One region of the Amycolatopsis sp. WQ 127309 genome, then DNA from elsewhere that is predicted to be linked to it. Evidence: riboswitches for the same ligand, from Rfam matches in the RefSeq annotation. Region 1 holds a riboswitch; the other holds the start of a gene.
The links. A riboswitch is a leader RNA that binds a small molecule or an ion and turns the genes downstream of it on or off. The one in region 1 is predicted to bind S-adenosylmethionine.

Region 1 (4,579 bases):
TAGAAGATCCCGGCGCGCCGGGCCTTGGCCGCGGCCGGGTCGTCAGCGGCGGCGCCCCGGCGGCCGGTGCTGATCACGAGCACCCCGGTGATCACCAGGAACGCGCCGAGCAGGCCGAGCCAGCCCGGCCGTTCGCCGAGGACGAGGACGGCGGCCAGCACCGACAGCAGCGGCCCGGTGCCGCGCGCGACGGGGTAGACGACGGAGAGGTCGCCGACGCGGTAGCCGCGCTGCAGGACGATGCCGTAGGCGACGTGCAGCACCGACGTGCCCGCCGCGGCCAGCAGCCAGCTCCACTGTGGACGTTGCGGCTCGACGGCCACCAGCACGACCGTCACCGGCAGCAGGGCGACGGCGGAAACCGTGTAGTAGAGCCAGACGAACTGGGTGCCGCCGGAGCGGACCCGCTTGGCGGCGAGGTTCCACGCGGCGTGCACGACGGCCGCCACGACGACCAAGGACAGTGCGGTGGTGTTCACAGGGACCCCTTACGGGTTTCGCGCGCGCGAAACCCGGGTCCTCCAGGCTTTTGCCCCGTCAGATGAACGGCGGGCCTTCCGGACCCGCCGATGGTGCCGCTCGGACCAGACCCACCGGATCCTGGTTGTCCTGCTGGCTGGGGCGGACCGGTGACGGAACCCTAGGCACTGCCGCCGCCCACCGTACTCCCGGTGATCCACGCCCGGCCGGACGCGCTCGCGGCGGGCCGGGGCCGGGCTGTTAAAGTTGCTGCTCGTTGCCGTGCGGCATTCCGTCATGGAGGAAACCCGCTTCAGCGGGGCCACACCAGCGCGGCGGCGAATCTCACCGAGTGAAAGCAGGAGCGCCTCATGGCCAACATCAAGTCGCAGATCAAGCGCATCACCACGAACGAGAAGGCGCGTCAGCGCAACCAGGCGATCCGGTCCTCGGTGAAGACCGCGATCCGCAAGGTCCGCGAAGCCGCTGACTCCGGTGACAAGGCCAAGGCCGTCGAGCTGCAGCGCGACGCCGCCCAGAAGCTGGACAAGGCCGTCTCGAAGGGCGTCATCCACGCCAACCAGGCCGCCAACAAGAAGTCGGCGCTCGCGAAGCGCGTCAACTCGCTCTGAGCTAACTGATCTCTGGAGAAGCCCCGGCCCCGGCCGGGGCTTTCTTCATGTTCAGCGGTCGCCTTTGGCCGCCGCGACCTGCAGGACCGCGCGTTCCAGCGCGTAACCCGGGTCCGCCGCGACACCCTTGACCTCGGCGTTCAGCCGGGCGACCACCCGCATCGCCGTGGCGAGGCCGTCCTGGTTCCAGCCGCGGGACTGGCCCTGGGCCTTGCGGACCTTCCACGGCGGCATGCCCAGCTCCCCGGCCAGCTGGTTCGGGTTGCCGCGGCCCGCGCCGGAGACGCGGGCGATCGTGCGGACCGCGTCGGCCAGTGCGTCGGCGACCAGGACGTACGGGACGCCGAGCTGCATCGCCCAGCGCAGCGACTCCAGCGCGGCCGCGCGGTCGCCGCTCACCGCCTTCTCCGCCACCGCGAACCCGGTCACGTCGGCGCGGCCGCGGTGGTAGCGGTGGACCGCGTCCGCGTCGACCACGCCGCCGGCGTCCGCGACGAGCTGCATCGCGGCCGAGGACAGTTCCCGCAGGTCGGAGCCCACGGCGTCGATGAGCGCCGCGACCCCGGCCGGGTCGATCTTGCCGCCCGCCCGGCGCACCTCGTGGCGCACGAACTGCTCCCGCTCGGCGGGCTTGGTCAGCTTCGGGCACTCCGTCACCTCGGCGCCGGCCTTCTTCAGCACCGCCGGGAGCGTCTTGCCCGCCTTGCTGCGCCCGCCGCCGGTGTGCACGACGACGAGCACGATCCCGGCCGCCGGGTCCTTCAGGTACGACGTCACGGCGTCGGCCAGCTCCTGCGAGATGTCCTGCGCCGACTCGAGGACGATCACCCGGCCTTCGCTGAACAGCGACGGGCTGACGAGTTCGGCCAGCTCGGGAGCTGTGAGATCGGACACCCGGGCCCGCGTCAGCTCGGCCGTCGCGTCGATCGCGCGGGACGCGGCCAGCGTCTCGCGGACGGCCCGCTCGATCAGCAGTTCTTCCTCACCCAGGACCAGGTGGAGCGGGGCCGGGGCGGTGGCTTGCGCGGTCACCCGGGAATCTTCTCACTTGCTGCTTCGTGCGCCCGCTCCGGTGATGTCGAGCGGCCACCATGGCACGGCCCGAGTGCCATGTCGTACGGTGTCCTGGAGGCGGCGCGCTTTCTCGCGCGCTCCGACAACTGAATACCGCTCATCCAGAGGGGCAGAGGGAACGGCCCGACGAAGCCCCGGCAACCGGCGTACAGCCTGTCATCCCGCGATCGCGGGATAGCTGACGACCACGGTGCCAATTCCGGCCCGCTTCGGCGGGGCAGATGAGGAAGGAACCTCGCGATGACCGCAACCCTCGGCACGACCTCCACCACCAAGACCCCGGATCTCGGACCGGCCGTCGAACTGGTGTCGAAGGAAGAGGGCCACCGGCAGCCGCTCGCCCCCGAGTTCGTCTCCGCCGAAGACTTCTCGCCGCTCGAGGTCGCCTACGACTTCGGCCGCGTCCGCCGTGAAGACATCGAGGCCGGCCCCAAGAACATCTGGCGCTACAAGAAGCTCCTCCCAGTTCCGTCCAACATCGAAGAGATCCCGAACACCGAGCCCGGCTCGACGCGGCTGATCCGCGCCGACCGCCTGGCCAAGGAGCTCGGCCTCAAGCGCCTGTGGGTCAAGGACGACACCGGCAACCCGACGCACTCCTTCAAGGACCGCGTGGTCGCCGTCGCGCTCGCCGCGGCCCGCGAGTTCGGCTTCGAGGTGCTCGCCTGTCCCTCGACCGGCAACCTGGCCAACGCCGTCGCCGCCGCGGCGGCGCGCGCGGGCTGGAAGTCGGTCGTGCTGATCCCCAAGTCCCTCGAGCGCGCCAAGATCCTCACCACCGCGGTGTACGACGGCGACCTGATCGCCGTCGACGGCAACTACGACGACGTCAACCGGCTCGCCACCGAGCTGGCCGGTGAGCACCCGAGCTGGGCCTTCGTGAACGTCAACGTCCGCCCGTACTACTCCGAGGGCTCGAAGACACTCGCCTTCGAGGTCGCCGAGCAGCTCGGCTGGCGGATCCCGCCGCAGATCGTCGTGCCGATCGCCTCCGGTTCACAGCTCACCAAGGTGGACAAGGGTTTCCGCGAACTGGGCCAGCTCGGCCTCGTGGACGCCAGCCCGTACAAGGTGTTCGGCGCCCAGGCCACCGGCTGCTCGCCGGTCTCGGCCGCGTTCCGCGCCGGCCAGGACGTCGTCCAGCCGGTGAAGCCGGACACCATCGCCCGCTCGCTGGCGATCGGCAACCCGGCCGACGGCCCGTACGTGCTCGACATCGTCAACCGCACCGGCGGCTCGATCGAAGACGTCACCGACGAAGAGGTCGTCGAAGGCATCCGGCTGCTGGCCCGCACCGAGGGCATCTTCACCGAGACGGCCGGCGGGGTCACCGTCGCCACGGCGAAGAAGCTCATCGAGACGGGCAAGCTGGACCCGGACGCCGAGACCGTCCTCCTCATCACCGGCGACGGCCTCAAGACCCTCGACGCCATCGAGAACCACGTCGGCCCCAAGGCGACCGTGCCGGCTTCGGCCGCGGCCGTGAACAAGGCCCTCGGCTACTGACGTCTCCCCGCCGGGGCGAGCCACGCCCGCCCCGGCGGGAACGCGTTGCCGGGCAACGGAAGTCAGCGGTGGGGCGGGCCGCGCGGTTCGCCTCGGCGGGCTATCGCCGGGCCTGACGGGTCCGGGACCACAGCGGTGTCGCCGTCGACGTCGGTCCGGGTCACCAAGGCACCCAGCGCCGTCAAGGTGTCCACTGTGGACTTGCTCGGGTGGCCGTAGGTGTTGCCCGCGCCGACGCTGATGAGCGCCGCGCGCGGCGCCACCGCGGCGAGGAAGGCCGGCAGCGAGTACCGCGAACCGTGGTGGGGCACCTTGAGCACCTCCGCTTTCAGGTCTCCGACGTCGGCCAGCAGGTCCGACTGGGCCGCCAGTTCGACGTCTCCCGTCATCAGCACCCGGCCGGCGGCCGTTTCCGCCCGCAGGACGACCGAGCTGTTGTTGATCGTCGTGCCGTCCTGCCGGCCGGCCGGCCGCGACGGCACGTACCGCGGCCCGAGCACGTCGAGCGCCAGCCCGGGCAGGTCGACCCGCTCGCCCGGGCTCAGCTCCACCAGCGGCACGCCGCGGCGGGACGCCTCCGCAGCGACCTGCCGCCACGCCCACTCCGGCGTCCGCCCCGGCCCGACGGCGATCCCGCCGACCGACCAGCCGTCGAAGACCGACGCGAGCCCGCCGATGTGGTCGGCGTGCAGGTGGCTCAGCACCAGCAACGGGATCCGGTCGACCGACAGCCGGTGCAGGCACTCGTCGACCGGCCCCGGCTCGGGCCCGGTGTCCACCACCACGGCCCGCCCCGGCTCGGCCGTCGCCAGCACGACCGCGTCACCCTGGCCGACGTCGCACTCGACCATCGCCCAGTTCCGCGGCGGCCACGCGGGCGCGAGCACCCGCACCGGCACGAACACCAG
Region 2 (4,579 bases), 340 kb from region 1:
AGCATCGCGGTCACCGGCGCGGCCCTGCACTGGCTGCTGGGCCTCGACTGGCGGCTCGCGCTGCTGTGGGGCGCGGTGCTCTCGTCGACCGACGCTGCGGCGGTCTTCTCGGTGCTGCGCACGGCCGGGATCGGCAAGCGCCTGGTGGGCGCGCTGGAGCTGGAGTCCGGCATCAACGACGCGCCGGCCTACATCGCCGTCGTGGTGCTGGCCGAGGGCACCACTGTGGACTGGACGCTGCCGTTCCTGGCGGTCTACGAACTGGCGGCGGGCCTGGCGATCGGGCTGGCGTTCGGCTGGCTCGGCGGCATCGCGCTGCGGCGCGCCGCGCTCCCGGCGACCGGTCTGTACCCGCTGGCCACGGTCGCGGTGTGCGTCGTGGCGTACTCGTCCGGGCAGCTGCTGCACGCGTCGGGCCTGCTCGCCACGTACGTCGCGGCGCTGGTCCTGGGCAACTCGCGGCTACCGCACCGCTCGGACACGCTGTCGTTCGCCGAAGGCCTGGGCTGGCTGGCGCAGATCGGGCTGTTCGTGCTGCTCGGGCTGTTCGCGTCGCCGAGCCGGCTGCTCGAGACGCTGGTGCCGGGCCTGGTCGCGGGCGCCGTCGTGCTGCTGCTGGCCCGGCCGATCTCGGTGGTGCTCTCGATGCTGCCGTTCCGGCTGCCGTGGCGGGAACAGGCGTTCCTGTCGTGGGCCGGCCTGCGCGGCGCGGTGCCGATCGTGCTGGCGATGATCCCGCTGTCGGAAGGCCTGCCGGGTGCCCAGCGCCTGGTCGACGCGGTGTTCGTGCTGGTCATCGTCCTGACGCTGCTCCAGGGCGCGACCCTCGGCCCGCTCGCGCGCTGGCTGGGCCTGTCGAAGAAGTCCGAGGCGTACGAGATCGACGTCGACTCCGCGCCCCTGGACGAGCTGGGCGCCGAGCTGCTGCAGGTCCGCATCCAGCCGGGCTCGAAGCTGCACGGCGTCTACCTCTCGGAGCTGCGCTTGCCGGTGGGCGCGACGGTGAGCCTGGTCGTGCGCGCGGGCTCGGGCTTCACGCCGCAGAAGACGAGCCGCCTGCAGGAGCACGACCAGCTCCTGGTGGTCACGACGGCCACGGCCCGCGACGACGCCGAGCGCCGGCTGCGCGCGGTCGACCGCGCCGGCCGCCTGGCCCGCTGGCGCGGCGAGTCCGGTATCTGACGCGGTTCGCGGTTTGCCGGCTGGCGTCCGCTCTGTCTCGCAGCGGTGTCGCCCGCTGGGTCGGCTGGTGGTCGGGGTCGGGCCGCTGGGTTGCCTGCGGGTCGTGGCTGATCGGATGCGCGGTCTCGCCGGTGTGTCGCCGCGTCGGCTTGCTTGAGGTGAGCGGGGGCTGATCGCAGGTTGCCTGCTTGGGCCACCGTGCCGTCCGCTGGGCTTGCTTGAGGCGAGTGGGGTCGATCGGCGGGTGGCCCGCTTGGTCGCCATGCCGCCTGCGTCGGCTTTGCGGTGAGCGGGGCCGATCGCGGGTTGCCCGCTTGGTCATCGCGCCGTCCGCTGGGCTCGTTGGCGCGGCGAATCGGGCCGCTGGTCGCTCGCGGGTTGGGCGGAACCGTGTCCACTCGGCTCGGCCTCGCCGCCGGGCCGTCCGCGTCGGCTCGCTTGCTGCTAGCGCGGCGTCGATCGCGGGTTGCCCACCTAGCCACCGTGCCGTCTGCTGCGCTCGGCGGTCGCGAGCCCGGCCGGGCGCGAGTTGTCCACATCCACTTCAGTTGTCCACAGATTTCCGGCACTCACGTTTTTGCAGGTCAGTGGCGGTAGACTGGACAGGGGACGCCCCCCAGGGAGTGGTGGGGGCTGCGTTCGGGCCGGGCGGTTGTCCGGTGCCTGTCCGCTCTTCGCGTCGACCTGGTGATCTTCTCCCGCGAGGGTGAGTGATCCTCACAAAAACCTCACCTGATCTTCCCCGCGTTCCCTCTTTTGGCTTACTCTGCGCTCCATTCATTACCTCGAATGGGTGAACGTAGAGCCAGAGGAGTACGCCGGGTGACGAAGCGATACGTGTGTGGGGCCGGGCTGGTCGCGGGGATCGTCCTGGGTGTGGGGCTCGCCGCCGCTCCGGGGGCGGCTGCCGAGGTGGGGCCCTTTCCGGTGCTGGCGCTGCCGTTCAAGGCCGGCCAGCAGGTGTACTCCGCCGGCATCCACTCCGACGACGGCAGCACCGGCGTGGAGAACGCCCTCGACCTCAGCCCGGCCGACAAGACCGTGCGGGCGCCGCTGGCCGGGACCGTGCACCTGCAGCACTGCGCGGGCGGCGACTGGGTGACCATCGACCACGCCGGCGGGTGGCGCACCGGGTACTACCACATGGAAGGCATCAAGGTCACCGACGGTGAGCAGGTCGAGGCCGGCGACGTGCTCGGCTCGACCGGCAACGCCCTGCCGTGTGGTGGCAGCAGCACCGGGGCCCACGTGCACTTCACACTGTGGACGCTGCCGGACGCCGCCGACTGGGACGGTCTCGCCTACAGCCAGGTCTCGACGACCGTCGCGGCGGCGCACGGCGAGCCGATCGACGGGAAGACGTTGGGCGGCTGGCTGTTCACGGCGGGCGCGGACCAGTACACCGGCACCGCCACGCACCTCTCGGACCACGCCGTGACGCAGCTCCCGGGCCGTTTCCGCGCGAAGCCCTGACGCTTCTCCATTCCTGCTCGACTTGTGGTCGGTGTCTCAGAATGTGCTGTGGGGGCTGGTCGTCACGCCGATTCTCGGTTACCTTTTGAATCAGGTCATGAGTGCCAGCGTCAAGCCCCGGCTTGCTGGCCGGCAACCCTCCTACCGCGGTGGGGTGCCCCGGGTGAAGACCGGGCCGGTCGCGCCGTGCGACCGGCAAGCGCGGGCCCCTCGCCGGGGCCCCCCGGAACGCCGAGGAGGCTAACGATGACTCTCGCCATCGACCGCACCAGCACACAGACCCAGGAAACCCTTGCGTCGCAAGGTATTCCCACGGTCGCTGGTGCCTCGCTGCGAGTTCCGCTCGTCACCGGCGGAGACATCGGCTACGCCAATCTCGACCACGCGGCCAGCGCGCCCTGTCTCGACGCCGTCCGCGTGGCCGTCGACGAGTTCCTGCCCTGGTACGCCAGCGTCCACCGCGGCGCGGGCTTCGCCTCGCAGGTCTCCACCAAGCTCTACGAGCGCACCCGCGCCACGCTGCGCAGCTTCGTCGGCGCGCGCCGGACCGACACGGTCGTGTTCACCCGCAACACCACCGACTCCTTCAACCTGCTCGCCCGCAGCCTCCCGCCGCGCACCGCGGTGATCGTGTTCGACACCGAGCACCACGCCGCGCTGCTGCCGTGGCAGGGGCCGAACGTCCGGCGCCTGCCGACCCCGCGCACCCGGCTCGCTGCAGTGTCCGCTGTGGACGAAGCCCTCGCGGAATCCCCGCAGGGGCCGCGTTTGGTGGTCCTCACCGGAGCGTCCAATGTGACCGGTGAGCTGCTTCCGGTGGCGGAGATCGCCGCGGTGGCCCGCCGGCACGGCGCCCGCATCGCCCTCGACGCCGCCCAGCTCGCGCCGCACCGCAGGATCGCGATGCAGGACCTGGACGTCGACTACGTCGCCCTCTCCGGCCACAAGCTGTACGCGCCCTTCGGCGCGGGCGCGCTGATCGGCCGCGCCGACTGGCTGCGCGCCGCCCGCCCGTACCTCGCCGGCGGCGGGGCGACCAAGCTCGTCACCGAGGACGCCGTCGTCTGGAACACCGGCCCGGAGCGGCACGAAGCCGGTTCGCCCAACACCGTCGGCGTGTACGCGCTCGGCGTCGCCTGCGAAACCCTGAGCCGGAACTGGGCCGCCGTCGAAGCGCACGAGCAGGCCCTGCTCGTCCGGCTGCGCAAGGGCCTCGAGGGCATCCCGGGCTGCTCCGAGCTGCGGTTGTTCGACGCGCCGGTCGACCGCGTCGGCACGGTCAGCTTCGTCGTCGCCGGTTTCGACCCCGGCTGGCTCGCGGCGGTTCTCTCGGCGGAGTACGGCATCGGCGTCCGCGACGGCGCCTTCTGCGCCCACATCGCGGCCAAGCGCCTGATCGGCGTCACGGGCGGTGAAGGGCAGCAGGCGGTGCGCGTCAGCCTCGGCCTGGGCAGCACCGAGGAGCACGTGGATCGCGTGCTGCTGGCGCTGCGCCAGATCGTCGCCCGCGGCGCGCGCTGGGGGTACACGAAGGCGGGCGGCCGCTGGGCCCCGGTCGGCGACCCGCGGGAGCTGCCGCCGTTCTGCTGAGCGTTAGCCTGGGCCGATGGGGCGGCAGTGGATTCCGTTGGCGTTGCCGGGTTTAGCGGAACTGGTCCTGGTGACGGCCGAACTGTTCCACCGGTCGGCCGTCACCGCGGAACTGACGGCGCGGTTGCCGCCGGCGACCGCCGGCTACGTGGGCCTGTTCGGCTTGACGATCGACGGTTACGGCACCGAAGCGCGGTTCCTCAGCCTCGATGACACCGTCGTGGCCTACACCGGCGGCGCCGGCCCGGCGTGGCAGTACGCGCTCATCGCGGCGTTCCTCGCCATCGTGGTCTCCTACGCCGTTGCGGGCGGGCTGCGCGCGAGGGCGGTGGTG

Region 2: linked by a shared signal. The riboswitch ahead of MUY22_RS46435 (aminotransferase class V-fold PLP-dependent enzyme) and the one ahead of thrC (threonine synthase) in region 1 are both predicted to bind S-adenosylmethionine.

The regions. Positions count from the first base shown of each region.
Region 1 is NZ_CP095481.1:10,853,030-10,857,608, forward strand. It holds gene MUY22_RS48210 (DMT family transporter) at 1-479, opposite strand, end outside; gene rpsT (30S ribosomal protein S20) at 831-1,091, shown strand; gene holA (DNA polymerase III subunit delta) at 1,143-2,123, opposite strand; SAM riboswitch class I at 2,260-2,393, shown strand; gene thrC (threonine synthase) at 2,406-3,671, shown strand; gene MUY22_RS48230 (ComEC/Rec2 family competence protein) at 3,734-4,579, opposite strand, start outside.
Region 2 is NZ_CP095481.1:10,512,049-10,516,627, reverse strand. It holds gene MUY22_RS46445 (potassium/proton antiporter) at 1-1,182, shown strand, start outside; gene MUY22_RS46440 (M23 family metallopeptidase) at 2,005-2,655, shown strand; SAM riboswitch class IV at 2,749-2,863, shown strand; gene MUY22_RS46435 (aminotransferase class V-fold PLP-dependent enzyme) at 2,902-4,245, shown strand; gene MUY22_RS46430 (hypothetical protein) at 4,316-4,579, shown strand, end outside.